One region of the uncultured Apibacter sp. genome, then DNA from elsewhere that is predicted to be linked to it. Evidence: riboswitches for the same ligand, from Rfam matches in the RefSeq annotation. Region 1 holds a riboswitch; the other holds the start of a gene.

What was found. Region 1 has a riboswitch for S-adenosylmethionine ahead of Q0T35_RS10055 (PLP-dependent aspartate aminotransferase family protein). Riboswitches for the same ligand answer to the same signal wherever they lie in the genome.
Region 2: it holds a riboswitch for S-adenosylmethionine, as region 1 does, so the genes downstream of both, Q0T35_RS05215 (TonB-dependent receptor) here and Q0T35_RS10055 (PLP-dependent aspartate aminotransferase family protein) in region 1, are expected to answer to the same signal.

The regions. Positions count from the first base shown of each region.
Region 1 covers NZ_CAMLFD010000019.1:24,120-39,997, reverse strand. The annotation lists gene Q0T35_RS10065 (hypothetical protein) at 44-202, opposite strand; partial or broken gene Q0T35_RS10060 (MerR family transcriptional regulator) at 631-831, shown strand; SAM riboswitch class I at 1,236-1,333, shown strand; gene Q0T35_RS10055 (PLP-dependent aspartate aminotransferase family protein) at 1,498-2,634, shown strand; gene Q0T35_RS10050 (homoserine dehydrogenase) at 2,657-3,838, shown strand; gene bshA (N-acetyl-alpha-D-glucosaminyl L-malate synthase BshA) at 3,882-5,003, opposite strand; gene Q0T35_RS10040 (alpha/beta hydrolase-fold protein) at 5,013-5,642, opposite strand; gene Q0T35_RS10035 (protein-L-isoaspartate(D-aspartate) O-methyltransferase) at 5,885-6,535, opposite strand; gene Q0T35_RS10030 (DMT family transporter) at 6,677-7,591, opposite strand; gene rpsL (30S ribosomal protein S12) at 7,828-8,208, shown strand; gene rpsG (30S ribosomal protein S7) at 8,233-8,709, shown strand; gene fusA (elongation factor G) at 8,717-10,846, shown strand; gene rpsJ (30S ribosomal protein S10) at 10,858-11,163, shown strand; gene Q0T35_RS10005 (formyltransferase family protein) at 11,978-12,673, opposite strand; gene Q0T35_RS10000 (metallophosphoesterase) at 12,801-13,820, opposite strand; gene glmM (phosphoglucosamine mutase) at 14,098-15,480, opposite strand; gene Q0T35_RS09990 (TlpA disulfide reductase family protein) at 15,507-15,878, opposite strand, start outside.
Region 2 covers NZ_CAMLFD010000005.1:37,717-53,594, reverse strand. The annotation lists gene Q0T35_RS05220 (amino acid permease) at 1-1,154, opposite strand, end outside; gene Q0T35_RS05215 (TonB-dependent receptor) at 1,178-3,622, opposite strand; SAM riboswitch class I at 3,736-3,836, opposite strand; gene Q0T35_RS05210 (MFS transporter) at 3,909-5,057, opposite strand; gene Q0T35_RS05205 (ATP-dependent Clp protease ATP-binding subunit) at 5,144-7,675, opposite strand; gene Q0T35_RS05200 (DUF2149 domain-containing protein) at 7,836-8,171, opposite strand; gene Q0T35_RS05195 (MotA/TolQ/ExbB proton channel family protein) at 8,173-8,769, opposite strand; gene Q0T35_RS05190 (hypothetical protein) at 8,811-9,497, opposite strand; gene Q0T35_RS05185 (cobaltochelatase subunit CobN) at 9,517-13,764, opposite strand; gene Q0T35_RS05180 (TonB-dependent siderophore receptor) at 14,374-15,878, shown strand, end outside.

The sequences.
Region 1 (15,878 bases):
CTTCCAGGCACAATGGCATTTACTTTTACTCCTTTTTTACTATCTAAAAAGGTAATGATTTGGTAAATGAATCTATAGCCCCCTTTGTCATTGAGTAGACAGTTGAATTTCTATCGGATAACATTCTGTGAGAAAAATACGAAGAAATATTAATTCCGTTTCCTTTACTTTTTTTCAAAGATTCATAAAAATTTTGAGTCAATACATAAGGGTTTTGATATTAAGATTGATATGCATAATTAAAAAAATTCACTTGTATTTTCAAACGAAATAAAACGACCGATTCCTGCATTATTAATTAATACATCCACATGATTGATATCCTCTAAAATAGATTTACTTAGTTAAGGTAATTGCCAAATGATGGATAAATCTACAGAAAAAATAGTAATGGGTATTTGAGAAGAGGTGAATTCTTATTTAACTTTTTGTAGTTTTTTTAAACTTTAGTTATTAAAATAATATGAGCTTTCTGATGGGCAAATGCGTGAGCAATTCCTAATCCTATTCTATCAGTTACCCCGTTTATAATTTCATTTTTATCTGTAAACATAAAAGATTTTTAAATTAAACTTATTTGTCAAATAATTTACAATATGGACAATCCTGATATTTTTACAATAATTATTTATAGAGATTTTAAAAGTATCCCGAATTACAGTCATTCCCAGTAGACAAATTAGATATTGGAAGAAAAAAGGTATTACAAAAAGGTTGACAGGGCAAAAAAGAAAGAATCGAAGATATTATTTCGAAAATATAAAGAAGATAATACTTATAAAAGAATTATTAGATGAAGAATATACGCTGGATGCTACCACGAATAAGCTAGACTGTATAGAATGCAAAAGATTGAAGAGTACTACCAAGAATTTCAATAATAGCGAAAAATCAATAGTAAAACAATATCATATTTCTATAGCAACTTCTTTACTTCTTTCGTATAATAAACACTTTTTCAAAATTACCTGTATAGTTAACAATAATTTTAGCTTAATTTTTAATAAAAAAATTAATCATTAGAACCTATCAAATCCCGAAATATTATAGTAAATATTAACCGCTTCCAGAGCGAATTTGAATAATACATAAGAAAAAAATATTTAAACTATTATATTATGACAATTAAATCATTCGTCAATTTAATTTTCGAACTTTATAATATAGTGTTTTTTTATTGGACTTTTAAAAATAAAATTTATCTTTGTAAAATAATTTACGATCATTAATAAAATTACTTATCAAGAAAGGTGGAGGGAATTGGCCCTATGATACCTTAGCAACCCTCTTCTATGAGTAGGTGCTGCATCCAACCGTAAAGGAAAGATAAGTCGAAACAGCTTACATACACCAAGAAAATAATTCAAGCTTCTTTCGGCCTATATAAAGAAGCTTTATAAAGTTTTTTTATAAATTTAATGGGAATCTTGTATAAGTTGTTTTATGATGATTAATGAATTTTAATGTATTTATTAATTAGAAAAAACAACCAAAATCATGAAACTTGAAACAAAATTAGTGCATATCTCTGAACCTGATGAACTTACTGGCGCTATTTCTACTCCTATTTATCAAACTTCTTCGTATGTACAAGAAGCTCCCGATGTTAATAAAGGATTTGCCTATACAAGAACAGCCAACCCTACACGTAAAGTAGTGGAACAGGCCATAGCTGATTTAGAGGGAGGAATTGCCGGATTTGCTTTTTCATCAGGATTAGCAGCTACAGATTGTGTTTTAAAATTATTAAAACAAGGTGATGAAGTCATCGCTGTAAATGATGTTTATGGAGGTACCTATCGTATTTTAACAACGGTTTACAATAAATTTGGTATAATCTCAAAATTTATTGATACAACTAACCTTGAAAACGTTAGAAATGCCATCAATAAAAAAACACGTTTCATCTGGCTGGAAACTCCTACAAATCCTACCTTAAAAATATCGGATATTGAAGAAATTGCTAAAATAGCCAAACAAGCGGGGGCCTTATTAATTGTAGATAATACCTTTTTATCGCCTGCTTTGCAACAACCCATTTCTCTTGGTGCTGATATTGTAGTACATAGCGGTACAAAATATCTTTCCGGACATGGAGACGTATTATCGGGATTTGTCGTTGTAAACGATCAAAATATCGCCGATGAATTAAAGTATTTGCAAAACACTTCCGGTGGCGTGCTATCCCCTTTCGATAGCTGGTTAACTCTACGAGGCATTCAAACACTTTATCTCCGTTTAGAAAAGCATTCGGAAAATGCGAAAAAAATAGCCGAATATTTACTTACTCATCCTAAGGTAGATAAAGTTTACTATCCGGGATTAAAGTATCACCATAATCATGATATAGCCGCAAAACAACAAAAAAACTTCGGAGGAATGGTTTCCTTTAGCTTAAAAGAGGATACCTTAGAAGCTGCTAAAAGATTTTTAACTCGTACAAAAATATTCCTTTTAGCTGAAAATTTAGGTGATGTCAGAAGTTTGGGAAGTCATCCGGCTACAATGACCCACAAATCAACCCCTATAGAAGTACGCAAGGAAACAGGAATTCAAGATTCTCTCATTCGTTTATCGGTAGGTATTGAAAATATAGATGATTTACTTAATGATATTAAACAAGCATTAGATTAACGAAACTCCCTAATTGAACACTATGGCAAGAAATAAACTTAAATTGGGAATCTTTGGTTTCGGTTGTGTAGGAACCGGATTATACAAAGTTTTGGAAGAAGCGGAAAGTGTTGATGCTAATATAAAAAAGATTTGTATAAAGCACCCTGATAAACCCAGATCTATCGATAAAAAATATTTCACAACAGATAAAAACGAATTGTTATCGGACCCAGAAATCGGAGTGATCGTTGAATTAATTGATGATGCGGAGGCGGCCTTTGATATTGTTTGCGAAGCGATGAAAAATGGTAAAGCTGTGGTATCCGCCAATAAAAAAATGATTGCTGAGCGTTTACCTGAGCTTTTAAAGCTCGAAAAAAAATATCACACTCCCCTCCTCTATGAAGCCTCTGTATGTGCCAGTATACCTATCATTAGAAATTTAGAAGAATATTACGATAACGACTTACTCACTTCAGTATCAGGAATTTTTAATGGATCCACTAATTTTATACTTACCAAAATGATCCATGAAAATATGTCTTACTCTGAAGTTTTAAAAGAAGCTCAAGAGAAAGGATTTGCTGAATCTGATCCTACCTTAGACGTTGAAGGTATTGATCCCAAATATAAATTATGTATCATCCTTTTTCATGCTTTCGGACTCATCGTCAAGCCTGAGACAGTATTTAATTTTGGAATTTCAAGAATTAGCAATTTCGATCTGGAATTTGCGAGACAAAGGAATTTCAGCATAAAACTGATTGCCAAATGCAATAAAAATAATAATGAAATTACCGGTTTTTGCGCTCCCACTTTCATTGAAAAAGAAAATACATTAGCACATGTAAATTATGAATATAATGGCGTTGTTTTGGAAAGTGCCTTCTCCGAAAAACAACTTATGATCGGTAAAGGTGCAGGAGATAAGCCTACCGGCTCCGCTGTACTTTCAGATATATCTGCCTTAACGTACGACTATAGATACGAAAATAAGAAATATATACATCTGAACAAGCAATTAAAATTAGTAGATACGAAGATATATAAGGTATATGTAAGATATCATGATAAATTTTCAGGCTTTACTGACTTTGATACAATTGAAGAACAATACAGCAGCCCATTAGGAAACTATTTTATAGGATTTATATGCTTACATAAATTAGCTAATTCTTCTTGGATTAAAGATCCGAAAATAAACGTAATTTTTTTCAGCTAAAATCAATCTTATAGTAGAGAGCACAATTTTTTAGATTAAAATTCTAATAAATCTTAATTGCTCTCTCATATAAGTCCTTATATATGGGAATCACTAGAGAATTATCAAAAAGTAATGCCTGTTGTTCGGCTTGTTCCTTGAAAAGTGAAAGTAAATTTTCATCTTTTAATAGCTTTATAGCATTCGAAGCCATCGATTGAACATCGCCAACCGAAGATACAAATCCGGAATAACCATCCTTATTCACTTCAATTATTCCACCAGCATTACTGGAAATAACAGGAATACCACATGCCATAGCCTCTAAAGCTGCTAATCCAAAACTTTCTTGTTCAGATGGCAAAAGAAAAAGATCAGCTATACTTAATATGGAGTGAACATCTAATATTTTTCCCAATGTTTTTACTTTATCCTCTAATTGGTAGACTTTGGTTAAATGTTCTATAGTTTCCGTTTCAGGGCCTTCTCCTACAATCAAAAGTTTTGATTTAACTTCTTTTTGTATCAGGTTGAAAATAGACATAACATCATTAATCCGTTTTACTTTTCTTAAATTTGAAACGTGAATAATCAACTTTTCATCATTTTCTACAAAATTTTTTCTTGCGCAATGGCTGGACACTTTTACCGAATTATCGATGAAATTGGGAATGACTTCAATGTCTTTTTTAATATCAAATACTTTATATGTATCTTCTTTCAAACTTTGGGAAACGGAAGTTATATAATCGGATTTATTAATTGAAAATTCAACTCCTGACTTATAAATGGGATGACTACCCACTAATGTTATATCCGTACCATGTAAAGTTGTTATTACCGGTAATTTTATACCTTTCTCATGAAGAATTTGTTTAGCAAAATAAGCAGCATAAGCATGAGGTATAGCGTAATGCACATGCAATAAATCTAAACCATAGGTTTCTGCAACGTTTACTATAATAGTAGATAATGCTAACGAAAAAGGTTGATATTCAAATAATGGATATTGTTTAACGCATACTTGATGAAAATAGATATTAGGCAAGGTAACATCAAGCTTAGCAGGCATACTATAACTTATAAAATGAGCTTCATTACCTAAGGCTGCCATTTCCATACCAAGTTGAGTGGCAACAATACCGCTTCCTCCAAAAGTTGGATAACAAACAATTCCTATTTTCATCGTATTATATTATTGTAAAAAATTTAAAAGATCATAATAATTTTCAGAATTTATGCCATGACCTTCATTATATTCATGATATTCGTAATCTAAATCTAATTCTTCGCAAATGGATTTAAATTGTCGAGACCATACTATTGGAATAATAGGGTCTTCTTTTCCGTGTGAAAAGAAAAATTCCAATTGCGAAAAATCATCACCCATATTGACATCTTTTAGTAATTCTGGGTCTGGATATCCACTTAAACAAGCAACTTTTTTAAACTTTTCAGGACAATGCAAAGCCAATGAAAATGAAAGAATAGCTCCTTGACTGAATCCTAATAAGGTTATCGAGGTATCATCAAAGGAATATTTATTCTTGATTTGATCCAGAAACTTCATGATAATCTGTTGTGCTTCAATTGCTTGTTCGGAGTTGATCATTTTAGCTCCGGATGTAAAATCTAAATCATACCAAGCATAACCGCCCGTGGTTATTTCTCTTATGGCTCGCAAACTTATTACATAAGCGTCATCTGGTAATTCTTCTGCAAAGCTGAACAAATCTTGCTCATTACTTCCATATCCATGTAGCAAAAGTATTAATGATGGCGAATCTGTAGCCGACTTCGGTTCTCTAAGTAAATAATGGACCATTTTCTTTTTAATTTCTTAAAACAAAGATACTCTTTTTTAAAAAAATCTTTTGGTATATTTCCTTTATACCTTTTTTAACTTTATAAGTGCAAATATCACAAATATGAATACTCTAAAAAGCAAGTATTCGTTTTATAAAACACTAAAAACCAACTATTTATATTATATAAGATTATTTTTAAAGTACAACGAATTCATTTTATAATTTTAAGATTATAAACAAATTCACATCATTAGAATTATTATTCTATAACCCTATTTTCTAACATCGGTACAAATTGATAGTCTCCAAATTCCATGGTTTCAAAGGTATTTTCATCTAATTTAAGTACCGTATACATTTTTTGTTCTTTTTCACCAATAGGAATAACCATCACTCCTCCAATAGTTAGTTGCTCCAATAATTTTTTAGGCATGGTAGGTACTCCTGCTGTTATAATAATTTTATCAAAAGGAGCAAAAGAAGGTAATCCTAAATATCCATCTCCAAAAATCTGATGTTTGGGTAAGAAATTTATTTTCCTCAATATTTTCTTTGAGAAATCAAATAATTCTTTTTGTCTCTCGATAGTATAAACTTGAGCGCCTAAAGCTACTAAAACAGCGGTTTGATATCCTGAACCGGTACCGATTTCTAACACTTTTTCTCCCTTCTGAATATGTAATAATTGGGTTTGAAACGCTACGGTATAAGGATGAGAAATGGTTTGATTTGACAATATAGGAAAAGCACGGTCTTCATAAGCTAAATCCTCGAATATTGAATCAATAAATAAATGACGAGGTATTTTATTAAGAGCATTTAATACGACCTCATCAGTTATACCTTTTTGTTTAAGTAAATTAATTAATTTATTTCTCTTTCCTTTATGTTTTAATGTATCCTCTTTCATTGTTTTGCAAGTTATTTAAAATATAAATGGAAAACAATACTCATAGCAGATGATAAGCATGTATTTTATGATTAGATAACTTTTTTCATGACACTTCTTGTATCATAAAAAATTGCTTGTTTTTATCTTATAGTTATTTTTTTACTTCTTAGATCGTTTAGGAAGGATAAAAGTTAAATTTAATAAAACAATAGATATTAAAATAAGTACTATACCCAACCATTGTAAAAAAGTTACTTTTTCATTAAGAACAAATTTTGCCATCATAACAGATACCGGCAATTCCATAGAAGCGATAATGCTCCCTACCCCTATACCAACAACAGGCATTCCTTTAGTGAATAAAAAAGGAGGCAAAATGGTACCAAAAATGGCTAAAATAACACCCCATTTATAAAATATTGAAAAATGAAAAGGTTGGGTAATGAGAACATGTGCCCAAATTATCGTAACCATAAGGGTTGCGCCAACTAATAAATATACGGATCGCAAGGTAGGCGGCATATTTAACGCTATTTTATTGGATGAAAACATGGAAAAGGTATAAGATACCGCTGCCAATATTCCAAATAGTACTCCATTAAAATTTAAATGTAATTGTGATTCATTGATTAGGTTGGTGGCTAATAAGGTACCGAGAAGAATAAATATAATGGCTATAATTTCAACTACTGAAGGTTTTTTCTTGTTAACTATAAAATCGACTAATGCTCCCATCCAAACAGCTTGCATCAACAAAACAATACATATGGATACTGGAATTCCATAGTGCACTGCCAAATAATAAAAAGTACTGGTTAATCCAAAAGATGTACCGCATAAAATTAAATAAATTTTATCTTTAGAAGTATATTTTTTTTCTTTATTTTCATTTTTATTTTTGCTAAAACAATGAAGTATAAGAAGTCCTAAAAGCCCCAAAACAGCTTGAGAAAAAGTAACTTCAGCGGTAGTATACCCATCGTTATAGGATAAACGGACAAAAGTTGCTAATACACCGTAAGAAGCCGCTGCAAAAGCTACTAAAAATAACGATTTTAAGTAGTTTACGTTCATTTACTTGATTTTTTTACTATTTATGCAGGCTCAAAGTTAAAAACTTAAATTTAGATACTTGTTGAAAAACTAATGAATCGAATCAATTTTTTAAATATTTGTTAATAAATTGATAGTTTTACCTTTAAATTTGCAAATACATAATAATAGTAATCCCTACATTATGAGCGCATTATTTTTGTATTTATAAATAAAAAAGACTATATTTGCAAACTTTAAAAAATAAAAGAGCATAAATGCCAACTATTCAACAATTAGTAAGAAAAGGAAGAGCCACACTTACCAAGAAGAGTAAATCGGCTGCTTTAGATTCTTGTCCACAAAGACGTGGAGTATGTACTCGTGTATATACCACTACACCTAAGAAACCGAATTCAGCACTTAGAAAAGTAGCCAGAGTTCGTTTAACTAACGGTAAAGAGGTAAATGCCTACATCCCGGGAGAAGGACATAATCTGCAAGAGCACTCGATAGTATTGGTGAGAGGCGGAAGGGTAAAAGATTTACCGGGAGTTCGTTATCACATTGTCAGAGGTGCTTTAGACACAGCTGGTGTACAAGGACGTTTACAAAGAAGAAGTAAATACGGAGCTAAACGACCAAAAGAGAAAAAATAGTATTAACGAAATTATTCAGGTAAAATGAGAAAAACGAAAGCAAAAAAACGTCCGCTTTTACCAGATCCTAAGTTTAACGATCAATTAGTAACACGTTTCGTTAACAACTTAATGAAAGACGGTAAAAAGAGTATAGCTTTTAAAATTTTTTACGATGCATTGGATATCGTAGAAACTAAAAAAGAAAATCAGGAAAAAACATCTCTGGAAATTTGGAAAGATGCTTTAGAAAACGTAATGCCTCACGTTGAAGTACGTAGCAGAAGAGTTGGAGGAGCTAACTTTCAAATCCCAATGCCTATTCGTCCGGATAGAAAAATTTCTATGGCGATGAAATGGTTAATTAAATATTCAAGAGATAGAAATGAAAAGTCCATGTCTCAAAAGTTAGCAGCTGAAATTATCGCCGCTGCAAAAGAGGAAGGTGCTGCAGTTAAAAAGAAAACCGATACGCATCGTATGGCTGAAGCTAATAAAGCATTCTCACATTTCAAATTCTAAAGAAAATATGTCTAGAGATTTAAAATACACACGTAATATAGGTATTGCTGCTCATATTGATGCAGGAAAGACAACTACAACGGAAAGAATTTTATTTTACACCGGAGTAAACCATAAAATTGGAGAAGTTCACGATGGAGCTTCAACGATGGACTGGATGGTTCAAGAAGCAGAAAGAGGAATCACTATTACCTCTGCTGCCACTACTTGTAATTGGAATTTCCCATTAACTGATGATGGCAAAAAATTACCAGATACTCAATCTTATCATTTTAATATCATCGATACTCCGGGACACGTTGACTTTACTGTTGAAGTGAACCGTTCTTTGAGAGTATTAGATGGATTAGTTTTCTTATTTAGTGCAGTAGACGGAGTAGAACCTCAATCTGAAACTAACTGGAGACTTGCAGACAATTACAAAGTTCCAAGAATGGGATTTGTAAACAAAATGGACAGGCAAGGTTCAGACTTTCTTAATGTATGTCGTCAGGTAAAAGAAATGTTAGGATCCAATGCTGTTCCTATCGTATTACCTATCGGATCAGAAGAAGATTTTAAAGGGGTAGTTGATTTGGTGAAAAACCGAGCAATTATATGGCATAACGAAAACTTCGGATCAACTTTTGATATCGTAGATATACCTGAAGATATGAAAGACGAAGTATTGGAATATCGTCAAAATCTAATCGAAGCAGTAGCTGAATATGATGAAACTTTAATGGAAAAATTCTTTGAAGATCCAGATTCGATCTCTGAAGAAGAAATCCACGAAGCACTTCGTAAAGCAACTATAGATATCAGCATTATACCTATGGTTTGCGGTTCCTCTTTTAAAAATAAAGGGGTTCAATTCATGCTAGATGCGGTTTGTCGTTATCTTCCTTCTCCATTAGATAAAGAAGCTATTGAAGGTACAGATCCTAAAACTGATGAACCTATCGCTAGAAAACCTGATGCAAAAGAACCTTTCTCTGCATTAGCATTTAAAATTGCTACCGATCCATATGTAGGTCGATTAGCATTCTTTAGAGCCTATTCAGGACACTTAGATGCCGGTTCTTATGTGTTAAACACTCGATCTGGAGATAAAGAAAGAATTTCTCGTATCTATCAGATGCATGCCAATAAACAAAACCCTATCGAATATATCGAAGCTGGAGATATTGGTGCAGCTGTTGGATTTAAAGATATTAAAACCGGAGATACGCTTTGTGATGAAAAATCTCCAATTATATTGGAAAGTATGGTATTCCCTGATCCAGTTATCGGTATCGCTGTAGAACCTAAAACTAAAGCAGATGTTGATAAATTAGGTATGGCTTTATCTAAGCTAGCTGAAGAAGATCCGACTTTTCAGGTAAAAACTGATGAAGCTTCCGGACAAACTGTAATTTCAGGGATGGGAGAGCTTCACCTAGACATCATTGTAGACCGTTTAAGAAGAGAATTTAAAGTTGAAGTAAATCAAGGTCAGCCTCAGGTTGAGTATAAAGAAGCTTTAATGGGTACTGCAGATCACAGAGAAGTTTACAAAAAACAAACCGGTGGTCGTGGTAAATTTGCTGACATTGTATTTCAAATTGGGCCAGCTGATGAAGGTAAAACCGGATTGGAATTTGTAAACGAAATCAAAGGTGGTAATATTCCTAGAGAATTTATACCTTCTGTTGAAAAAGGTTTCAAAGAAGCCATGAAAAACGGACCATTAGCCGGATATGAAATTGATGGTATGAAAATAACGTTGAAAGACGGTTCTTACCATGCAGTAGACTCTGACCAGTTATCTTTCGAATTGGCAGCTAAACTTGGATTCAAAGAAGCAGCTAAGAAAGCTAAACCGGTTATTATGGAGCCTATAATGAAGTTAGAAGTACTTACTCCTGAAGAATACATGGGAGACATTGTTGGGGACTTAAATCGTCGTAGAGCTACAGTAAGTGGAATGGATGACAGAAATAATGCTAAAGTAATTAAAGCATTTGTCCCATTATCTGAAATGTTCGGATACGTGACCTCTTTAAGAACCTTATCTTCTGGACGTGCTACCTCAACTATGGAATTTAACCACTATGAAGCAGCTCCTCAGAATATAGCTGACGATGTAATTGCTAAAGCTAAGGGTACAAACGTTTAATTAAAAAAACAATGAGTCAAAAAATAAGAATAAAACTTAAATCTTACGATTATAATTTGGTTGACAAGTCTGCTGAAAAAATCGTAAAAACCGTGAAAGCAACCGGTGCTGTAGTTAATGGACCTATTCCATTACCTACTCATAAAAGAATTTTTACCGTATTGCGATCTCCACACGTTAACAAAAAATCTCGCGAACAATTCCAATTAAATTCTCACAAAAGATTAATGGATATTTATAGTTCTTCTTCTAAAACTGTTGATGCTTTAATGAAATTAGAGCTTCCAAGTGGTGTAGAGGTAGAGATTAAAGTATAAGTTTATAAAATTACTTACATTATAATAAAAAAACCTTCTGAATAATGAATTCAGAAGGTTTTTTATTTTTTATATTTAATTAATCATCATTACAACTTATTAAATGATATATTTAATTACAATATAAAATAAATATAATAAATATTTTAAACAATTTACCTTAGTATTATATAAACATTGGCATGAATTTAGCTATAAAAAAATAAATACATATATCTATTATGAAAAGTAATTTAGCTTATTATGAAAATGTATTCTCTATCAATAGAAGAGAAAATTATGTTGGTCATAAAAATCAAATACATTTCATAAAACAAATTCAGTTTAAAATATTATTTACATTAGCAGATATAAATATCAATATTCATAGTAATTTTAATAGGAAAGAATTTATAAATACATGGATCAGTACAATTGATAATTTAATTTTAAACTATAAAATTAACGATCCTTATTCAATGTATAAAAGTAATTTTCCAATAAAAAATATTCATGATCTCCAGATAATTTTTAGAAAAAAAATGAGTAGAATCAAAACATTTATATGTTTTCAGTCTACTTGAAAATATATAATACTATTGAATTATAATTTTAACTTATATTCTATAATTTTTTAGAATAATTGAAAGGAATAATTGTTATAAATTTAAAATATGATAAATAAACTTATATAAACTATATAAAAATAATATGAATAATTAAATGAAAAGTTTTAAGAAAATAATTTAATCAAATATAATTTATAATTCATCTTAATTTAATTTCAAAAACATGTGTTAAACTCTATTTAGTGATGCAGGCTTTTATAGCCTGCTTATTTTATATTTCTATTTTTATATTCTTCAAATTTTTGAAATAATTTTTTTTCTTTATCTTTAGGCATCCTTCGATGGCTCTCACCTCCTTCCGTAGATAATGGGAGTAATTGAATATCAGTATCTATGATTTCAATCGAATCAACTAACAATTGCATCTCTAAATTCCATAATTTAAAACACATTGAGTGAAATGTGTCTTCAGATAGAATATCTAATTTTTCTTGAGTTATTAAAAGTCCGGCATCCGCATATTTATCCACATAATGAACAGTAACACCAATGGGCAAATTTTTATATATAGCCCATTTTAAGGCATCTAGTCCTCGTACATAAGGAAGATAACCCGGATGTGAATTTATAAGTTTATGTCGGGAAACTAAACTTTCCGGCAATAAGCCTGCTCCTGCTATTAAAATCGAGTGATAAGACTTTTTGGTAAAGCATTCATCAAGCTCTTCAATTTCCTTAGATATATAAGTAAAATTTAAATTGGCTACCAATTGTTCGTTATCTATTTTTACTAATAATTCTGAGGGGCGATGTGCAATAAGCGGATGTAAAGTTTTTCTTAGTATAAAAGGTATAGCATATACATCTACATCATTATACCCTTTTCCTTTTAAACGCAACAAAACTTCTTGTGTTTTTCTTGTTGGTTTATTATAACATATAACAGCAATTTTTTTTGACATAATAATTCTATCTAGTAAGGTGTATGAAGTAAAAATTAGGATATGCTATATCAAGAATAGCAAAGCTTATTATTACTAGAATTGTATTTATAAAAGTTTTTTCATTTATTATTAAACATAAATAGGTTTATAAAATATTTTGAGCAAAATCTATAACGACGTATTCTGAATAAGTTCCTATTCTATATCTGCCTCCCCAGATTCCAATGCCGGAACTTACATAGTAGTGCGTATTTCCTTTTTTAAGATATCCGTGAGATTTTTCAAAAAGAGCATTTGTAAGTAAAGAAATCGGCCAAATTTGCCCCTGATGTGTATGTCCCGAAAATTGAATATCAACTTGATTAATTTCAGATTCTTCCAAATGATATGGTTGATGATCTAAAACTAATATAGGCTTAGTTTTATCTAAATTTTCAATTAATTCTTTAAGTGATTTTCTATTAATATTAGTTCGATCATCTCTACCCACTAAATAGAAACTATCATCAATTAAAACTGAAGAATCTTTTAATAAATTAATTTTGGTTTTTTTAATAAAATCTATGCTATCTGCAATACCACTTATATATTCGTGATTACCTAAGCAACAATAAACCCCCAAACGTGATTGTATATCTTTAAAATAATTATCTAATTTAAAATAATTTAGCGGTATGATACTACTATCTATAATATCTCCGGCAATTAAAACTATATCAGGATTTTCATTATTAATTTTTTTTATCCAACTTTTTAATTCTGGACCTTTAATTGAATATCCTAGATGAAGATCGCTGATAAGAACTATTTTCAGAGGTTTAATCAAACTTTTGTTTGTCATTATTTTTAGATGAATTCTTCTTTTATCTAAGTAGTTCATATATCCATACAAACATAGAATAGCCACTAGACAAATAATAAAAAGGATTACATAGTTGCTTGCAAGAATATCACTCGGTATAAATGTCCAGAATTTATTCAGAAATTTTACGCCATCATAAATAAGAAACAGTAAGAATGTATACAAAAGTATTACTAACCAACCGGTTGATATTTTATATAAAAAAGTAGCTGATCTAAGAGGTAAATTTTTTGAAAATAATAAAAATAAAATAAATGATGAGGGTAGAAATAAAACCAAAAAGAAAAATATTCCGGTTATCATTATTGATACACCGGATATTAATGAGTATATATAATAGAATATATAGAAATTAGATAAAAAGTATAAAAAAATTGTCAGTGATAGTAAAAATATTTTTTTCACACAGCCTTATTTTATATTTCCAAAAAAAATTGAACATTTATCACAAAAACTCACCTTATACTTCATAATATATATAAAAATCATATTATTCATAAAATAATTTATCCCAAAATATCTTATAATTAATTATAATTATTTTCCTTTTTATTTTTTCAATACACGATAGACATCTATACTATGAAATTTTTTTAATTTCTTTAATAAATCTATCAGCTAATTGATCAGCTTCCTGTTGTGTGTAAGCTTCAGTATAAATACGGATAATCGGCTCTGTATTTGATTTTCTCAAATGAACCCAACTGTTTGAGAAATCAATTTTTAATCCATCATAAGTTTTTATATCTTCATTTTTATATTGGTCTTCAAGTTTTTTAAGAATTAAATCAGTATTAATTTCTGGACTTAAATCTATTTTTTTCTTTCCCATGAAATAAGTAGGATATAAATTTCTTAGTTCTTTTACCGAAGCTTTTTTCTTAGAAAGATATGAAAGAAAAAGAGCTATACCTACTAAAGAGTCGCGACCATAATGTAATTCTGGATATATAATACCTCCGTTACCTTCTCCTCCTATAAGTGCATGGATCTCCTTCATTTTTGATACGACATTCACTTCTCCAACCGCAGAAGCTTGATATTCTTGATTGTATTTTTTAGCAATATCATGTAATGCTCGAGACGATGATAAATTTGAAACTGTTGTAGAAGGTGTTTCACTTAAAACATAATCTGCTACTGCCACTAGTGTATATTCTTCTCCAAACATGGAACCGTCTTCGCAAATAAAAGCTAAACGATCAACGTCGGGATCTACTACTATTCCTAGATCGGCCTTCTCACTAGGAACTCTTTTCATTATATCATCTAAATTAACTTCTAAAGGCTCCGGATTATGCGGAAAGTCACCCGTAGGTGTACAATACATCTCAATTACTTCAACGCCTAATTTTTTCAATAAAGGTACTACCGATATACCACCTGTAGAATTAACTGCATCTACCACTATTTTAAATTGAGCCTTTTGAATGGATTCAACATCCACTAAAGATAGTTGTAAAATTTTGTCTATATGAAGCTCTATAGCATTCTCTTCTTTTTCATAACATCCTAATTTATCAACTTCGACAAAATCAAAATCTTCATTCTCTGCTATAGTCAATAATTCTTTTCCTTCTTGGTCGGAAATAAATTCTCCTTTAGAATTTAGTAATTTTAAAGCATTCCATTGTTTAGGATTATGACTTGCCGTAATAATAATTCCACCTGCTGCAGATAAATAAGGAACCATGATCTCCACTGTTGGCGTGGTAGAAAGTCCTAAATCAATCACATCTATTCCTACTCCTTGTAAGGTTGAAGAAACTAAATCAGAAATCATTTGCCCTGATATACGAGCGTCTCTTCCAATAACAATTTTTAAGTTTCCTTTATTAAGCTTTCTTTTTAACCATGTCCCATAAGCCGCTGCAAATTTTACTACATCTACAGGTGTAAGATTTTCTCCTGTTTTCCCCCCTATCGTCCCACGAATTCCAGATATACTTTTTATTAATGGCATATAATATTTATTTTACTCCTATTTTATTATTTTGAATATTGTTGAATCTTTTCTATAACGAATTCATTTGAAATATTACCTAAAAAACCTTCTCTTTTATCTCCTTTTTGAATTATAGTTACTGGAATACCTCCTACTAAGTCTGTACTAATCGAACCAATATTTGATAACAATTCTTCTCTAGATATATTATAAACATTTTTCATTTTATTTTCCTTTACAAAAGATTGCAATTTTGCTTGATCTTCAGTTTCATCTATACTTACAAAAATAAATTTAACTTTTTTATTTTTATATTGATTTTGTAGCTTAACAAAATCGGGAATTTCTTTTACGCACGGAGGACACCAAGTAGCCCAGTAATTGGTAATATAGATAGTATCGCTTTTTGTGTCTAA
Region 2 (15,878 bases), on a different contig from region 1:
AAGCTAAACAGTAAAAAGGTGATTGGTAATAGTAAAAAAACGTTGCTTTTAAAAAAGACACGATCTTTTTTCTTTAAAAATAAGGAAGTACTTACCGCTGTCGTTGAAAGCAACTGGAGTACAAAAGCGGTATATATGAAAATTTCTTCAAATTTACCACTCAAAATAATAATAATACTAATCAACGTATGTGCTGCTATCGCCCATATGGGTATTTTATTTTTATTTTCTTTACCTAAGGATCGCCATAAATGATTTTCTTTAGCTGTTGCTTGAGTTACTCTAGACCCTACCCATAAATTAGCACTTATAGTTGCAATCAATTGTAAAGCAATAAAATAACTTATCCACTTTACTCCTTTAACACCTAATAAATTATAAAAAGCTATATTTGCGATATCTTCCTTTCCTTCCAATTGTTCAATAGAAGCATTTCTTAAAAACACAAAATTTACCAAGACATAACTTATGGTAACAAAAATAGTTCCGGTAATGATTGCTTTGGGAAGATTTATTTTAGGATTGTCAATCTCCTCCACAATATAAGATGCAGAATTCCATCCTGTATAAGCGTAAGTAACAAATACTAGTGAACTTGCAAAAGTAGGCAACATAATTTCTTGAGTCCACGAAGAATCAAATAATAGTGCATTGGATGAAGACGGCGCAAAACTGATTCCAATGATAACAAGCGAAATAATGAAAACAACTTTCAATAGGGCAAAAGTATTCTGAAAACGACTGCTTACTTTGAGGCTAAAACTTTGAAAAGAAGCAATTACAAGAATAATAAGTATGGCAAAAGTCTTTTCATTTTCAATTCCCAGATATTTAGTCATAGCCAAAGCTGACAAAGAAACCGGTCCTGAAAATCCTACTATTAAAGAAACCCAGCTTGAAACATATCCCATAACCGGATGATAAGTTCTTGAAAGATATATATAATCTCCTCCCGATTGTTTAAAATGAGCACCTAACTCTGCATATATAAAGGCTCCTATTAAAGCTAAAATACCTCCTGCAATCCATAAAAGAAGTAAAGTAATGGTATTATGAAGGTCTGTAATCTGATATCCCAAGCTGGTAAACACACCGGTTCCAACCATATTGGAAATAACAATAGCTGTTGCTGTTTTCCAGCCAATTTTTTTCATTTTAGTTATTTAATAAAATTCTCTTAAAAATTCATAGTAAGTCTTGCAAACCAATTAGCACCAGTTGTACCCATTTGGACCGGAGCATATTTAAAAACATTATAATATGAATTTTCATATATTTGCTTATCAGGAAAAACATCAAAAACATTATTTCCGCCAAGTGTAAATACCCAATCTTTATTAATCGTATAAGCAATACTAAAATCGGTTACCAACTTTGGATCATGATGTTGCACGCCTCCAAAAGGGTATCCATCCCTAGTAACTTTCCCAAAATAAGTATTTCTTATTAAAACATTCCATTTGGGTAAGCTGTATGTTAAGCCTAAAGATGCTTTTGCTTTAGGACTCAATGATTCTATAATATTGGTTTGATCCGGTCCAAAATATTCATCTCTATTTCCTTCAAAAACATCCGGGAAATGAAAATCTACTATCTCCGTTTCAGTATAATTTCCTGACAAGCTAATGTCTAAATTTCCTTTTCCTAAGCTTACTTTATAAATAGCGACAACATCAATTCCTTTGGTTTCTGTATCGACTGCATTTGTAAAAAATCGTGCACCTTCCACTCCATAAGATTCAACTTTAGCATTAACAAACTCACTAGTCAGTACAATTCGATCTTTAACTTTTATATAGTAGGCATCTGCCGTAACGTATATTTTATTTGTAGGTTTAAATGTCAAACCTGCGCTCGCATTTATTGATTTTTCTTCTTTAAGCTTTTCAATTCCTAAAGCTTTGGCAAGTTGACTGTCATTAGTAAAAATTCCTTTAGAAACTATGCCAGAACCTGAGTTTGCTATACTTGCAAAAGAATTATTAAAATATTGTTGTTGCAAAGATGGAGCTCTAAATCCATTGCTAAAAGCCCCTCTTACAGCAAAACCATTAAGATATTCATATCTCAGAGCCAATTTTCCTATCAAGGAATTACCAAAATCGGAATAATGCTCATATCTTCCTGCTAAATCACTGGTAAATTTTCCTTTCTTAAAAGCAATATCGGTATAACCGGAAGCATTATTCCTATCTTTTTTTAATGCATTCTGGGGTGAAAATCCTATAAAGCCTTGTGATCCCCCTTCGCCTAATATATCTGAGGGATTTGTTGAAACCGTTATCGGATTTCCAAATTTATCATAACGCATCCAAGAGCCATCCTCTCCTGCCTTAATTTCATATTGTTCATATTTAAATTCTCCTCCAAAGGCAATCGTAAATATTTCATTTATTTTTTTAGAAATATCTAAATTTAATGTATTCTGTAAAAATTCATGTCCTCCTGCTTTGAATTCGGTAGGCGAATGAACACCTAAAGAAGCATTATTAGTTTGGGAGGTTTTATAATCAAATATGTTTTCTCCAAAAGTATTACTAAGGTCTATAAACCAATTATTGTGGTTATATCGTGCACCTGTAGAATTAGAAATATCATATATGTTTGATTTTAATAACGGTTGAAAGCCTACTGGGTATAATTCCGCTACGACATTTTCTTTTTCACTAGGAAGTCTTCTGAATTCCGCTCCTTCTCCCTGCCTTAAACTGGCACCGCCGAAAGAATAAAATTCAATTTTTTCAGATAATGGGTAAATGGCATTTACAAAAAACTGCTGATTTTTGATTTGGGCATCTCCGACCCGAAATCGAAAATTCTTTTGGGAAAGCTTCTTTTCAGCCATAATCTTTTCATCATCTAATCTTGCTTGGTTGGGATCGGACGCAAAATCATAGGCAAAGTTATCTCCAAACTTATCCAGATTATTATCATAGGAACGATTCGTTTTATTTCTTTGGCTCACTACAAATGACAGATTTATACTACCTCCTTGATCTCCCAATTTTGTACCGTAGTTTCCGCTGAAATTATAATTTTCTCCATCATTTCTATTAGTTAACCCATAGGTTACTGACGCTGATCCTCCTTTATTTTTCTTTAAAATAATATTAATAACACCTGCTATAGCATCTGAACCATATTGCGCAGCTGATCCATCACGTAATACCTCTATTTTTTCAATTGAAGACACCGGTATTGCGCTCATATCCGTGCCTACTGACCCATTCCCAACTGTATTTTGATAATTTACTAAAGAAGTTGTATGTCTTCTTTTGCCATTAACTAAAACTAATACCTGATCGGGGCCCATTCCTCGTAAAGTAGCAGGGTCGATATGTTCGGTACCGTCAGAAGAAGATTGTCTAACAGAATTAAAAGAGGGAACTAAATAATTCAATAAATCATTCACTGTTAGTTGTGGAGATGATTTTTCAATTTTCCTGACATCTATTACATCAACTGCGACGGGAGAATTTACCTTAGTACGGTCGGAATTACGACCTCCTACTACCACAATCTCCTCAAGGTCTAATGAATCAACTACCTGCTTTACTTGAGCATTAAAAACATTAGTAAATTCTAAAAGTATACTTACAATTAACAAAGAAACTTTTTTCATTATTTTTCTTACAGTTACTAAATTATATTTTATTGAAACTGTATCAAGAAAAACCAAAAAAGGAAAAAAGAAATTATTCACTAACTAACCAAACAACACACCAACTAGTGAATTACTCATCTTCCCCCATTTAGGGTTGGAATTAGCACCAAGCCCAGTCAGGCCGGTTGCCAAGGTATCATAGGGCCAGTCCCTCCTCCTTTCTTGATAAGCAATGTAAATATACCATTATTTTTATAAAAAAATAATTTTATATTATATATTTTTATCCCGAATGCTAAGGTAGTTATTTTATCTTAAAAAATCTAACTAAAAGAACTATTCCTAATCCGAATAAGGAAATAAATGCAAAAGAAACTTGTAATGAAAATTTTTCTGATAAAAATCCTATACAGGGAGGGCCTAGAAAAAAACCGATAAATCCTATGCTGGTTATTATTGTTAATGCTTGTTCAGGGGAAGTTGTTTTAGAATTTCCGGCTAAGGTATATACTAAAGGAACAATGGCAGATATTCCCAATCCAACAATTATAAAAGAAATAAGAGTGACGATAAGAGAAGGAAATAAAACAGCGCTCATCATTCCAATAAATATTAATATTCCACTATAAGTTAAAGTAATTGTACTGCCAAACTTACGAACAACAAAATCAGAAATAAATCTTCCTGACGCCATAGCTGCCATATAGGCAGTCAATCCATAACCTATATATCTTTTATCTGATTTTACTATAATTTTCATATATTCATTTGACCAGTCGGTCATGGTGCCTTCAGCGACCATAGCAAAAAAAGCTAAAAAACCTAATACTATAAGATAATTATCGGCTATTCTGAATTTTAATGTTGAGTTGCTTTCTTTTGGCTTGTCTTTATCTTCATCTGCTAATAAAAATCTGAAGAATAACAAGGATACTACTATTCCTGTGGAAGAATAGAATATAAAATGTTCAGAAGGCGGAATACTTTTGGCAATCATTATAGCTCCTAACCAAGAGGCAAAAAATCCACCGATACTCCAAGTACCATGCATTGAACCAATAATCTGTCCTTTATAAGATTTCGATACATTAACCGCTTGGGTATTAATGGCTATATTAGTTAGATTCCCTAAAGCACCGTAATATATTAAATTTAATTTCAACTGCCATAATTTTCCGCAAAATCCTATCCCTATTAAGCATATAAAATATAGAATTATACCTATAAGGGTAGATTTTTTACTTCCGATCATTTTAATTAAATGCCCAGCAAAGGGCAAGGTTATCAACGTACCTATTGATAAAAATAACAGTACCAATCCCCAATCAGCATCAGATACTTGTAAGGATGATTTTATGGTAGGAATGCGCGATGCCCAAGTTGCTGAACTTCCTCCAAAGAAAAAGAATAAAAAGGTTACGGCTATTCTGGGCAAATGCTTTTTATTAATCATGACTTATTAAAATATCAAATTTTTATCTAAAAAAAGCCTGCTTGATTGAATCAAGCAGGCTTTCACTTAATTTAATAATTAAAATTTTATTTGCTATTAGGAGATTCATTTTCAACCTCCATCACTTTTATATCAGTGCTATCCTTTTCTTTATTTAAACCTATATATAAGTGATCTCCATCATGAATAGATGAATTAATTATCTCTTCAGCAATTACGTCTTCTACATATTTTTGTATAGCTCTTTTAAGTTGACGAGCACCAAAATTTTTGTCCCAACCTTTTTCTATGATAAATTCTTTTGCTTCCGGCGATAATTCAACTTTATAACCGATTTTAGCTATCCTATCATAAACGTTTGCTAACTCTAAATCTATGATTTTAGAAATATCATTTTTTTCAAGGTTATTAAAAATGATTACATCATCAATTCTGTTCAAAAATTCAGGAGCAAAAGTTCTTTTTAGCGCATTTTCCAGTGTCGATTTAGCTCTGATATCTGAAGAGGATTTTTTGGCAGAAGTTCCAAACCCTACTCCATCACCAAATTCTTTTAATTCACGCGTACCGATATTTGAAGTTAAGATAATTATAGTATTTCTAAAATCTACTTTTCTACCTAGACTATCGGTTACATGTCCGTCATCTAAAATTTGTAATAAAATATTAAATACGTCCGGATGTGCTTTTTCAATTTCATCTAAAAGAATTACTGCATATGGTTTTCTTCTTACAGATTCGGTAAGCTGCCCCCCTTCTTCATATCCTACATATCCTGGAGGAGCTCCTACTAATCTGGAAATAGCAAATTTTTCCATGTATTCACTCATGTCGATTCTGATAAGTGCATCGTCCGAATCGAATAATTCTCTTGCAATAACCTTTGCCAATTGAGTTTTTCCAACTCCTGTAGCTCCTAAAAATATAAATGTTCCTATAGGTCGATTAGGATCTTTTAACCCTGCTCGATTTCTTTGTATGGCTTTAACCACTTTATTAACAGCTTCGTCCTGACCTATAATTTTACCTTTCATTAAATCCTTCATTTGAGCTAATTTTTTAAGCTCTCCTTCTGCTACTCTTTGCACGGGAACTCCACTCATCATAGAAACTACTTCTGCAACATTGTCTTCGGTTACTATCTCTCTATGCTCTCTTGAGGATTTTTCCCATTCTCTCTGTGCATTTGCTAATTTATTTTCTATTTCTTTCTCTGTATCTCTTAATTTAGCGGCTTCCTCATATTTTTGACTCTTTATGACCTTTGTTTTTTCCGCTCTAATTTTCTCAAGTTCTTTTTCATAATTAACAATTTCCTTAGGAACTTTAATATTTTTGATATGAACTCTGGATCCAGCTTCATCTAAAGCATCAATAGCTTTATCCGGCAAGTATCTATCTGTGATATACCTTGTTGTTAGATTTACACAGGCTTTTATCGCCTCATCGGTATAAGTCACATTGTGATGCTCTTCGTATTTATCTTTAATTTGATTCAAAATAATAATAGTTTCTTCCGGTGAAGTTTGTTCAACCATTACTTTTTGAAAACGTCTTTCTAAAGCTCCGTCTTTTTCAATGTATTGTCTATATTCATCTAATGTTGTAGCTCCTATGCATTGGATTTCTCCTCTAGCTAAGGCAGGCTTAAACATATTAGAAGCATCTAGCGAACCTGTGGCTCCTCCAGCTCCTACAATAGTATGAATTTCATCAATGAAAAGAATGATATCTGAATTTTTTTCAAGTTCATTCATTATTGCTTTCATTCTTTCCTCAAACTGCCCCCTATATTTGGTTCCTGCAACTAGACTTGCTACATCTAAGGTAACTACTCTTTTGTTATATAATACTCGGGAAACTTTTTTTTGTACAATTCGTAATGCCAATCCTTCTGCAATAGCAGATTTTCCAACACCTGGCTCTCCTATTAATAAGGGATTATTCTTTTTTCTCCTACTTAAAATCTGTGATACTCTTTCTATTTCCTTTTCTCTTCCTACTACAGGATCTAACCTTCCTTCCATCGCAGCTGCGGTCAAATCTCTACCAAAATTATCCAACACAGGAGTTCTACTTTTTGATTGATTGGATCTTCCTCCTTTGGGTGCTTCGTATTGATTGCCCTCACTAATGCTCTCTTCTTCAGAAAACTCATTGACTGGTTGATCGGTAAAATCCTCTTGAAATTGAAATCTGTACTCTTCCCTCACTGTATTTGCATCTATATTATACTTTTTAAAAATTTGGGTTACAGGGTCACTTTCTATTCTCAATATACATAATAACAAATGTATAGTTTCTATTTCCGGGCTTCTAAAAAGTTTTGCTTCTAAAAAGCTGGTTTTTAATGCTCTTTCGGCAGCTTTAGTAAATGGAATACTACTCCTATCTACTTTTATATTAATGTCTGGTTTATTAAGATTTTCAATTTTTTGTTTTAATTCTCCTAAATCAACATTTAAACTTTGAAGTATGGTTATAGCTTTACTATTACCTTCACGTAAGATACCCAGTATAAGATGTTCTGTACCTAAATGGTCATTACCTAAACGTAATACTTCTTCATTACTGAAGCTTATTACATCTTTTACTTGTTGTGAAAAATTTTCGTTCATGTATGACTTACTGTTCTATATTTAACTATTTTATGATTTGAATCTTGCATTTATCATGCCAGTTTAATTATCGGTTATTTTGTCATATATTTAAGGGATATATAATCTTTTTTTATGATAAATATAACATATTATTTTAAAAAATCATATAAGGCCCATGCTATTTTTCAGGAACGTATATTATTTCTCCACTTTCAAGCTCATAGGCAATACCAACCTTTTTCCCTTTTTTACCCGATGATTTTTCTTGAGAAGGTGTATATTTATTTATTTTATTTCCTTCTTTGGTAATGATTTCCATGTCATCTTTTCCCGGATTTTTGACAATTGTAAAATCTTCTTTTGAAAAGACTTCACTCATATTTAAATTCATCACCATTGCCACCATTAAAGCTACCGCAAATACCATAGCTACATCGAACAAATTTACTATCACACTAAGTGGATCGGTATCTTCTTCTTTTAAAAATCTGTTGATTCTTTTTCTCCTTCTCATTTTAATTTATGTTTCCTGTTGCTATTCTTGCTACATAATCTAAATTATTAACCTCTTTAGCATACCATCTTTGTTTAACTTGTAAGGTTACTAATCCAATGGCACTTACTACCAATCCAACTACAGTGGTAGCAAATACTACTTGCATATTATACGCCATGCCTGAAATATCGCCGGTAGATAATCCAACTAAAGCAGGGCTCATTGCTATTAATGTACCTATTAATCCTAATACAGGACCTAATTTTGCGAGCATTTTTGATAACGACAAATCTTTTTCCAGATCATTTTCGAAATTAGAAATAGTGAAATCCGCATATGCTTCATTAATTGTATTATCCAATAGTGATTTTAAATATTTTATATACAAAGAATTATCTTTTTTTGGCAATGCTATTTGTAATTCTTTTATGGATTCTTGAGTCAGAGTTTCAATTAGAGGATTTACTATTTTATCATTTTTTCTTTTTGTTATAAACTGATTGTAAAAACCTCCTAAGAGAAGCAACGAACGTGCAAATAAAATAAGTAAGATAATGATATCCGGAATTAATAAACTATTTGCTACCCAAAATAATACTTTTGATATAATTTCCATTTTTAGTTACTTTATTTTTATTATTTTTTTAGTTTTAACGATTATTTAATCTTTTTCAACTTCCATTTAATTCTATTTCCTAAAAAGCCTACAATAAAAAAGATAAGAAAAAGTCCTATAGATAAGAATATATATTTTAAGTTTATCGATTCTTCAGACGTTTTATATACTATTTTTCCATCAACCGTTGTAATGAGACCTAAAATACATATCAGTAGGCTAACAATAAAATGTACTTCGAGCCTTATATCAATTTCAGGAATAACTTTTTTGATAAACAAAATTCCCATAATTATAAGCAGGAGGAAAAAAAATGCATAAAGGAATGTTATGGTGAAAAAGCTTCTGCCGGTAAATGTAAAGATAGATTGGGTCAAACCATAGAATATTACTAAAAAGAGCAATAATCCCGGATAATATTTTAATACAATCATGACTAATTTACTTTTTTTCTTTCCAAACAATTCCTTCAATGCGGCAAAACAAAAGGCAAAACATATGGTGGATTCTACGGTTATAAGTACTGACACATTTTGCATCATAACCATATTAGATAAAAAATCCTCAATCTGTGTTTTAGATTGTTTAATAGCCAAAGGATAAATCAATAATATAAAAGCTGCATACATTACTATCATTATCCCAATCTGTCCTATTTTCCAAAAACTTAGCTTAACCATGCTATTTATCACTATAAGCACCATTAATAGTTGTAGGATTAATTCCATAAGCTCAATTTATTTTATCTTAACCGTTTTTTCTTCTTTTCTTGATATAAATTATAAGTAAAATAATAACGATGCATATGCCTGCGACAATAATAATACTGTTTATATTAGTTTTTTCTGATTTAGAAATACCTTTGGATACTTCTTCTTTTTTCAGAACCATACCATCCTTGTTGGCAGATGTGGATTCTCCTACTTCTATTTTAGTAAGTTGTTGCTTATATTCTGCAGCTTGTTGAGATTCTACCTTATTGGCAATATAATTCTGTAATTTTTTGTTATTCCCTGAAAATCCTGCACCTGAATGTCCAAACTCTTTCACGATCTGTGTATGTAACAAAGCCGTTTGCTTTAGTTGTTCATCAGTTGCCTTCCACATGCCTTTTCTGGATGTTTCTAACATAATCGCCGTTATTTCTTCTAATGCAGCAGGACTAACTTTTTTGAAAAATTCTTTCGTACCCAGATTAGTTTTATCTTTTACATATATATCATAAATTTGATTCCACATTTCATTATCAATTACTTCAGGCTTCATGACATTCCAACCATAGGTATTGGTCACTACTTCTGTTATATCGGCAGCACTGGAAGCTCCTCCTTTCATTTTTTCTTTTATATATGCCGGATTGAAGATGGTCGTACGTGCTTCTACTCCAATGGTCTCTTTTAATTCCTGCATTTTGAAATTATTGTGATTTCTATAATCTGCAAAATAAGCATCAGGGTCTTTACCTGTTACATTGCGTATAGCTAAATTCATTCCTCCCATGAATTCATATACATGATCTAAGCTTAAAGCTCCCCAGGTATTACTCTGTCTAGGATGTACAACCATATCTGTATTTTTTAATACAGCTTTCAATAAACCTTTATGAAAATTTCCCCAGTTTTTATCACTTCCATAAATTGCTCCCATATTATTTATATAGGTTTCTGCTATTTCTTTTTCATTTTCCCATTTGTCTCCGCTGGTAACCATTTCTTGAATTCCGGTCCCATACATTCCGTTTACTCCACCAAATATACGCTGTGTAGATATTTGTCTTGCCTCTTGAGGAGATACTCCTTCATCTACCAGACTTTTTTCTATATCTAAGGTACTTTGAGCTACTAAATTTTCATATTTTGAATCTTTAGCTGAGGCTGCCATTTCAACCGCTCTGGAAATAAGAGCTAATCGAGAGGCAGCTAGATCACGAAACTGTCCGGATGTTTGTACTACAACATCGATTCGTGGCCTACCTAAAACATCAGAATCGATCAGTTGTAAATCAGATACTCTTCCAAATGCATCTCTTATAGGTTCTACTCCTAACATATATAAAACTTGAGCTATGGTTGTTCCCTCACTTTCAATAAATTCACTACTCCAGAATGTGTAATTTACTTTTTTGGGATAAGTTCCATGTTTGGCTTTATACTGAGCTAAGGTTGCATTTACAAGGTCTTTACCTCTGTCCCATGCTATTTCAGTAGGGGTAGATTCCGCATTAATGGAATATAAATTTTTACCCGTTGGCACTCCATTTGGATTGGCTACGGCATCTCCTCCTGAAGAAGGCTCTATATAACCTCCCGATAAGGCATTAATTAATGATTTAAATTCTAATTCTGGACTTAATTCCAGGTTCTTTTCATATTTTTTTATGTTAGTAATCGTTCGTTCTATTTCTATTATAGCCCTCGCTCTTGCTTTTTGTTCTTTTGTATACACCACTTCCTTTTCAGACATTCCATGCATCGTTTTCTTTTCAGAATTTGGATGATGTGGAGCTTTAGCATTTTTTTCTAAATCTTTATGATCGTGTTGTGCGGACAAAGTCGAAGCAGTATTCTTATTATCATCTGGTTGTTTGGCATTCATTGAAGGCTTACCAGCTGTACTTTTAGTGCTTTTTTTAAATTTCCTTTTTGGAGGAGATATAATTACTTTAGATTGTTCTAAATCTTTTTCTTCAATACCAGCAAAATTGCAAATTAATGTAGTATTTACTTCTTTTCCGGCTAATACTTGATTAACCAGATTTTTAGCAATATCGAGATATTTTTGTCTAAAGAAAACTTTATTTTTTAATTGTTTTTCCGTAACCTTTCCTCTTTGCTTATCTAAACTAGCTAAACTATAAGCTATTGGATCTGTACTCATAGCCAGTACTGAAGATTTTATTTTATCTTTAGAATAAGGTATTCCAGATGTATAGAGATGACCTGTCATTTTTTCATTGGAAATTTCTTCCGCGAAATTTTCAATTCTTTCAATTTCCTCAAATTTATAAGGTCTTGTAAGAATGCTGTCTAAACGCAAATCTCTATGAAGTCCCATTTTTACCGCTATTTTTTTCACTTCTAACGATGCTACGGGTTGATTTTTTTCTTCAGATTTATAGTAATATTGAATCTTATCCTGCAATTGCTTAAATTGAGTACGGGTCTCACTTTCCATAAATGCAGGGGTTAAATAAGATATAAGAGTAGCATAGGAACGTCTCTTAGCCATCATACTTTCTCCGATATTTCCTATGGTATAATAATAAAAATGAGGTAAAGTCCCAACTAATCGATCCGGCCAGTCATTATTGCTTAATGCAACTTGTTTTTGTGGAGTAAACTCAAGACTTCCATGGGTACCAAAATGAATAAGTGCATCAGCACGGAAACCATTCTGAACCCACAAGTATGATCCTATGTAGGTATGAGGGGGTGCACTTTTTGCTCCATGTATAATTGCAAAGCTGTCCTCTCCCAACCCTGCCATAGGCTGCGGTAACAAAACAATATTGCCAAATTGAATTCTAGAAATTGCTAAATATGAATTCCCGTTTATATTTTTACTCATATAATTACCTGGTGCATCTCCGTAAATAGAAGTTACTTCTTCATATTTCTCCTGAGTAAGCGTCTTTTTCGCCCAGGATTCATATGTATTTTTATCGATCAATTCTGGATTTCCATTTTTCAAAAATTCGTCAAAGGCACCATGTGCATATGTACTCATTACAGAACCTTGAACCATGAGCATGCGTTCGAATTCCTGGACGTTATCGGGTAAATTATCTACTTTATAACCTTCTTGCTTTAATCTTTTTAAAAAATTATACAGTGAAGGTACAGTCTCTAATCCCTGAGCAGTTAAAGATTCTTTCCCTGGACCTTTATAATAATAGATTGCGATTTTTTTGTCTTCATTCTTTTTCTTCTTCAGTTCTATAAAATTGTTAATAATTTGTATAAAATTGGTCAGCCTTTCAGGTACTGCTTTAAACAGGTATAGGTTTTTCCCTGTTAATTCTTGTGTATTTAAAACATAGGGATAAACAGATCCGTCTAATTCCGGCATAACTACACTTTGAGAAAGAAAACCTCCCATCATTCCCATAGGATCATTTATCCATTCTTCTTTTGTTTTTAAAATCGTAAGCGGAGTAAAAACAGGAATATTCCTTTCTTTTAACCAGTTAATTGCTTCCTCTGCATTTCCTAATGCTAATCTTCCGTGTGCAAAATGGATAACGGCATCGGGTTGTATTTCTTTCAAAAATTCAAGTCTTTCAAAAGTGGATGAAACAGGGTATACATTAAATCCTCTTTTTTGTAAGGAAACGATTAGACTATCTAGATTGTCTCTATTTCCGCTATACGGATCATTTAACCCTCCTAGAATTGCTATCTTGGAAGCTCCCTCTTTATAAAATTTTTTGTTCTTAAGGTACGCTTCGTATTCATTTATATTTTTAAAGGAAACATTTTCATCTATATGATAATATACATCTTCGGCTGTTTCCACAGCTGGATCCGGAGAGTTTACAAAGAATCTTTTCTTATCAATATTTTTACGGACATATCGAGCAAGACTTTGATAGTTTTTTTTATTTCCACTATCCATATAAGACTCGATAGCTTTTCTTTTAATACTGTCTAAATTACAGAGATTATTTTCTGGATTGGTAGCACGGTATATATAGAAGGGAATTCCATCCTCCATTATTTTTTTTAACTGTTCCCTATCCTCAGCACTAGCCTTCATTCCCATACCAAAACCTAAAATAAAGTCATAATTTTTTAGTTTCGACAAATTATCTAAGGATACTTCTTCGAATTGTATGAATTTATCTTTATTGGATTGTATAAGACTTGTGGTTTGAAATTTTTGGAAATTAACCAAAGCTATTTTAGTTGGAGAGGCTGTTTTTTCCCAAACTATCCAGCCTGTTACTAGTAAAAGCATGCATAATAAAACGCTGAATAAGAGCTTCTTTTTTTTCATTTTTATAATATTTATGTAAAATATGATTGTTATTTATTTTTATTATTTTTTATCTTAGTCAAATAATTATTTCTACTTCTGCTTATTGGCTAGCTGTCCAAGAGAGTATTTACTCCTTTCAGATATTAAATTTTACTTTTATTTGAATAAATTAATGCTTGTCGCTAGACCTAAATTTATAAATATCAGACAGTCTGAATGATAATAAAATACCCCTCTTTTATATTTTTTAATTTATGATAGTAATAATTTATTTTTATCAATTTGAAATTCTTAAAAAACTGCTCAATTTTTTTTTGATTTTTCCCTAATGAATTTCTTTGTATATCAATTGTTTTTTGAATAATAAAAATGACATGAGACCATTTATTGATAATATTTGATAAGTTCAATGAAATATTGAGAATTTTATCTTTTTGGCGCTGTACATTTACTTGCTTTAACCAAACATGTAAAGACATAATCCTTTTCATACTGTTAAGTTTTTTGTTCATTTTATTTTGCGCAAATATAAATATTATTTAGAATTGTTCTCAATTATATTTATAATTATTCTAAATAATATTTAGAACTATTCTAAATTATTTTTACTTTTGTCAAAAAAAAACTATGAAAAAGAATAGCTACAAAAAGTTCTTTTTATTTTCATTAACGATAATAATATGTTCTTTTACTTATTCACAGGAAACTAGGGATAAGGAAAATAAAGAAAAAGATATTGATGAGGTTGTTGTAACCGGACAATATCAGCAACAAAGTGTTAATAAGTCCATTTACCAAGTTGAAGTAATTTCTCAAGAAGATATTAAAAATAGAGCTGCTACGACGATATCGGACATTTTAAGTTATTATCTGAATTTTATAACCATACCCAACAGCAAAAACGGAGATTCCGAGGCTTCACTTTTCGGCTTGGATGGTCAATATTTTAAAGTATTAATTGATAATATACCTATGGTTAGCGACTATGGAATGGGTTCGAATGTCGATTTAACTAAAATTAATTTAGATAATGTTGAAAGAATTGAAATTGTACGAGGTAGTATGGGAACTGATTACGGTTCTAATTCTCTTACCGGTGTTATTAACATTATCACCAGAAAGAAGATTAATTCAAAATGGAAAATTAACGGATATTTACAAGAAGAAACTGTAGGTAAAGAGTACGATTGGAAGGAACAAGGAAGGCATATTCAATCATTTGATATTTCTCATTCCTTATCCGAAAAATGGTATATTTCCATAGGAGCTAATCGTAATGATTTTAAAGGCTATTTTGGTAATAAAGAAGGAAAGAGATATTTTGAAAATGATGGGAAAAGAGGGTATGAATGGTTACCTAAAGAACAATGGAATTCAAATGCTCTGATCAATTATAAATCAACAAATTTTAATGCTTTTTACAATTTACAATACTTAAATGAATTAACCAACTATTATAATCCTATAGTTGATTACAGATCTCTTTCTGATGGAGGGCTTTTCACTTATGCTTCTAAAGACAGAAATTACAAAACAGATCGTTGGCTCCATCATTTATTTTTAAATGCTAAACTATTTAATTATTTAAATTATAACGGAGATTTTTCCTATCAAAAACAAAGTCGTAAAAGCAGAGATTATGTTTATGACATAGGAATGAGAGAAACTTTCGGAAAGAAAGATGCTTATAAAAAATATGCAGGCACGGAAGCTTGGTATACTCGTGGAACATTCACATCACCCTCAATGAGTAAATTTTTATCTTATCAAATCGGTTATGAATTTAATTTTATAGAAGGACTAAGATCTGCTAATTCCAGTTCTATTGGAGGAATGAATACTTCAGGTTTTCAGAAAGATTTACGAAAACATTTAGACAATTATGATGTATTTGGTTCCACTGAGATTAAGGCAAGCCCCGAGATTTCTTTAAAGCCCGGGTTCAGAGCTAGCTTTAACACGAAATTTGAAAATCAATATTCTTATTCGCTTGCTATGAAATATCAATTATCCCCCTATTCAAATTTCCGAACAGAAATAACCACAACAAATCGTACACCAAATTTTGATGAGTTATATACTTATTTTGTTGATACCAATCATAATGTACAAGGAAATGAAGATTTAATTCC